One region of the Luteimonas sp. AC640a genome, then DNA from elsewhere that is predicted to be linked to it. Evidence: riboswitches for the same ligand, from Rfam matches in the RefSeq annotation. Region 1 holds a riboswitch; the other holds the start of a gene.

Region 1 (2,198 bases):
CCGCGTGAGGCGTCTACCAGGGGCCGGAGACAAAGCCGTCCCCCGTGTCCGGGGCATTGGGTCCTTTACGGGTCGAGGATTGGATGGGGGCAAACGGCCCGGCCGTGCGGACATCAAGCTCAAAGATCCAAAGCTCTGGGATCGCCAGCCGGACCACGCCTGGATCCTTCGCCCCCACCCAACCCTCCCCCGCGCGCGGGGGAGGGCTTGAAGCGCGCTTCGCTCAGAGGGCTGGGAACAAAGCCTTCCCCCGCGCGAGGGGGGTGCCTGAAGCCCGCTTCGGCCAGAGGGCTGGGGACAGAGCCCTCCCCCGTGTACGGGGGAGGGTTGGGTGGGGGCAAACGGTCAGGCCGTACGGACATCGAGCTCAAGGATCCAAAGCTTTCTGGATCGCCAGCCGAACCACGACCAGACACTTCGCCCCTACCACCCCTCGCCCCGTAAAGGGCCCAATGCCCCGCGCGAGGGAGGGCTCGAAGCGCGCTTCTCGGCCGGAGGGTTGAGGACAGAGCCCTCCGCGTTTAAAGGTGATGGCCGGATCCCTACAGGGCGTCCAAGAGCGCCCGCATCCTCTCGCCAGAGCAGCCGTTCGGCTGTTGAAAGCCGCGGAGGCAGGCGCTCGCGGCGCCGCCCCCAGACGAGAAGGATCCAGAAAAACCACCCCAAAGGACTTGCCCTTCGCGCCCCGATCTGCATCCACCGGCCCACTCATGGGGCTTGACGAACGGCAATTCCCGTCACGACGCGGCCTGCCGCCCGTTCACTACATTTAGCGTTGACGCTGCACACGCACCCCACTATCTTGGGTCGGTCGGTTCCGCAGACCCACAAGGGAATGTGGATTAAAACGGGAAGCCGGTGACGCCTTGCGCCACTCCGGCACTGCCCCGCAGCGGTAATTGGGAACAAACCCGCCAATGCACTGGAGCGATCCGGGAAGCGGTGGGGGAGGAGAAGGCGCTGCCTTCGTGCCCATGAGTCCGAAGACCTGCCGACAGCCGCGTGGAGCACAACGCGCGGTGCCGGCTGCGGACGTCCCGTGGGGGGCGGGTTGCGGAGTGGGGGCGATGGCGCTGTGCGCCCGATCGCGATCCCTGCGACGCCGCCCCATCACCCTGGGCCCCCTCCAATGCCGCCGAACCCGACGTGGGCGGGACGGTCGTGTGCGCGAATGCACTAGAGATAGAGAGGACGCATGACCAGCCACGAGACCCTCGCGACCGAGACCCCGGCCGCCGCCGCAGACGCCACACCGATCACCGATACCGCGCCCGCCCCATCCCCCATGCCCGTTGCGCCGCCCGCCGTCGAACCCGACGACGTGGTGCCGCCACCCCCGAGTGCCGTTATGAACACCGCAATTGCAGATGTCTTCAACGCCGATGCCGGCGTCTCCAACTGGATCACCAAGGAAGCCGGCAACCGCCGGATTCCGTACGACCGTGCGCGCCTGGAGCGCAGCATCGATCGCACCCATGCCGAGTTCCCGCAGCTCGACATCGTCGACTACAAGCGCAGCGTGTTCGGCTTCGTCGAGCGCAAGGAAGCCGTCAACGCCGACGACCTCACCGACCATCTGATCCGCGAGGCCGAAGCCCGCGTCGATGTCACCGCGCCGGAGTGGGAATTCTTCGCCGCCCGCCTGTACCTGCACCGCCTGTACAAGCGCGCCAGCCGCAACCGCTTCTACGACGCCGAGCAGAAGTACGGCTCCTACGTCGGCCTGCAGGAATCGCTGGCCGACCGCACCATCTATTCCAACGACATCCTGCGCGCCTATTCCAAGGAAGAGCTGCAGGAAGCCGGCCGCATGATCGAGCCCGAGCGCGACAAGCTGTTCGCCTACAACGGCCTGTACCTGCTGGCCACGCGCTACCTCGCCACCGACACCTCGCGCGCCGTGTTCGAGCTGCCGCAGGAGCGCTGGCTGACCATCGCCCTGTACCTGATGCAGAACGAGACCAGGGGCGGCCGCGAGCGCCGCATGCAGCTCGTCGGCGAGGCCTACTGGGCGCTGTCGAACCTGTACATGACCGTCGCCACCCCGACGCTGCAGAACGCCGGCAAGGTCGGCGGCCAGCTGTCGTCGTGCTTCATCGACACCGTCGACGATTCGCTGCAGGGCATCTACGACTCCAACACCGACATCGCCCGCGTCTCCAAGGGCGGCGGCGGCGTGGGCGCGTACATGGGTTACG
Region 2 (2,198 bases), on a different contig from region 1:
GCGGTCAGCGTGACGACGTCAGAGGGTGCGTAGGTGAGCTTGCCACCGGCGACCTGCTGGACGTTGTCGGCCTCGTTGCCGCCGAACACGCTGCCGTCGTACTCGTTGAACGCTTCGGCGCGCAGGGCGTTGGCTTCGAACGTCAGGCCTTCCGCAAGTTCCACGCCGCCACGCAGGTTGAGCGAACGGTTGCGGTAGCCGTCACGGTCGGGCTCGTCGACGAAGCAGCCCTGGAACAGCGTGCCCGAACCGCGGCAGCTGTCGATGCCGTCGGTGCGCTGGAACGCCGCGTCGACGCCGAACCAGCCACGGCCCGCGCGGCCACCGATGCCGGCGCTGGCTTCGCGCAGGTTGTGGCTGCCGACGCCGATGCGTGCGTGCGGGCGGATCGCGCCGGTGTTGCGGCGGGTGAAGATCTGGATAACGCCGCCGATGGCTTCCGAGCCGTACAGGCTGGAGCGCGGACCGCGGACGATTTCGACGCGCTCGATCTGGTCGACCGGAATGTCCTGGAACGCGGCGAGACCCGCGGTCGCCGAGCCGATGCGCACGCCGTCGACCAGCACCAACACGTGGTCGGATTCGCTGCCGCGCATGAAGATCGAGGTCAGCTTGCCGGGACCGCCGGAGTTGCCGATCTGGATGCCGGCGCGGCCGCGCAGCAGTTCGGGCAGGTCGCGCGCCTGGGTGCGTTCGATCTCGGCGCGGTCGATGACCTGGGCCGGCACGATGGTGTCGCCGAGCGTGCTCTCGCTGCGGTTGGCGGTGACGAGCACGGTGTCGAGATCGCGCGCGTCGGCGGCGGTCGCGGCAGCGGCGAATGGCGAAGCGAGCGCGGCGACGATCGCCACGGTCAGGGTACGGAACGGCATTGCAGTCTCCTTGTCGCGTGCGCCCACGCACGCGGATGTGGTCTGGAGATTGCGAGGACGGACACGGCCGCCGTCCGGGCGCGCGAAAAGCCGCCCGGAACGCCGCCGCAATGCCCGCCGCATCGCAATCGAAGAAGACTTCGTGGCCGGTCTCCGGACTCGCGCGTGGGAGGACTCCCGGGCGTCGCGCCTTCCCGTGCGGAGCACAGTGGCGGATGCGATGCCTTGAACACGCTTACCGTTGCGGGGGCAGTGCCGGGCTGGCGCATACGCGCGTCACCGGCTTCCCGTTTCAACCCGGACGGCAGTACGCCGGCGGGTCACCATGAAGCTGGCGCGGATTGTACGTGAGCGCGGGGCCGCGGGCGCGGACAGGGCGCGCCGGTGTGGCAGTCAGTCGTCTCGGCGGTCGAACAGGCTGTCCAGCGGAGACTCGGACTCGAACGTTTCACTGACGGTCGTCGTAACCGGTCCGGCGGCCTGGCGCGCGCGCGGATCGGGAAGCAGGGCGGTCGCAGCCTCGGCGGCTTCGACCAGTTGCACGCGACGCGCTTCGGGCACGTCCTGCCAATGGCAGTCGAGCAACGCGCCTTCCAGCGAATACAGCAGATTGAGGCTGGGCTTGAAGCCGGCGCGGCGCACTTTGACGAACGCATCCACCGCGCCGGCCGCTTGCAGATCCTCGCGCGTGCGCAGGCCGACCTGACGCAGCCAGGCCGCGGACTTGGGCCCGATGTTGCGCAGCTTCAGCGGCGTCGGTGCGGTCATTGCAGTGATTCGAGATAGAGGGCGGCGAGGGACTCGATGCCTGTCTGGTCTTCAACGTCGAAACGCGCCGGCACCGGACTGTCGATGTCGAACACGCCGATCAGGCGCTCGCCGATGTGCAGCGGCACGACGATTTCCGAACGCGAAGCGCTGTCGCAAGCGATATGCCCGGGGAACGCATGCACGTCGTCGATGCGCTGCGTCGTGCGCGTGCGCGCCGCGGCGCCGCAGACGCCCTTGTCGAGCGGAATGCGCACGCAGGCCGGCAGACCCTGGAACGGGCCGACCACGAGTTCGGTGCCATCGAAGAGATAGAAGCCGACCCAGTTGAGATCCGGCAGCGCGTGATAGACCAGCGCCGAGAGGTTCGCCGCATTGGCGATCGCATCGCGTTCGCCGTGCAGCAGTGCCCGTGCCTGTGCCGCCAGCGCGGCATACTGTTCGGCCTTGGAGCCGGTCAGGGGAGATGAAGTGAACATGCCGCGGAGTGTAGCAGCGGCCCCGCAGGGGCCTGGCGGACTGGACGCGTTGCCGCGTGATGCGGACGGATTCCGCTTG

Evidence for each region. A riboswitch is a leader RNA that binds a small molecule or an ion and turns the genes downstream of it on or off. The one in region 1 is predicted to bind cobalamin.
Region 2: linked by a shared signal. The riboswitch ahead of btuB (TonB-dependent vitamin B12 receptor) and the one ahead of ACZ9YD_RS11350 (ribonucleoside-diphosphate reductase subunit alpha) in region 1 are both predicted to bind cobalamin.

Annotation. Positions count from the first base shown of each region.
Region 1 covers NZ_CEEDOV010000010.1:511,709-513,906, forward strand. Annotated here, with positions in the region: cobalamin riboswitch at 796-1,010, shown strand; gene ACZ9YD_RS11350 (ribonucleoside-diphosphate reductase subunit alpha) at 1,196-2,198, shown strand, end outside.
Region 2 covers NZ_CEEDOV010000007.1:807,776-809,973, reverse strand. Annotated here, with positions in the region: gene btuB (TonB-dependent vitamin B12 receptor) at 1-872, opposite strand, end outside; cobalamin riboswitch at 1,000-1,215, opposite strand; partial or broken gene ACZ9YD_RS07905 (TfoX/Sxy family protein) at 1,332-1,640, opposite strand; gene ACZ9YD_RS07900 (GAF domain-containing protein) at 1,637-2,119, opposite strand.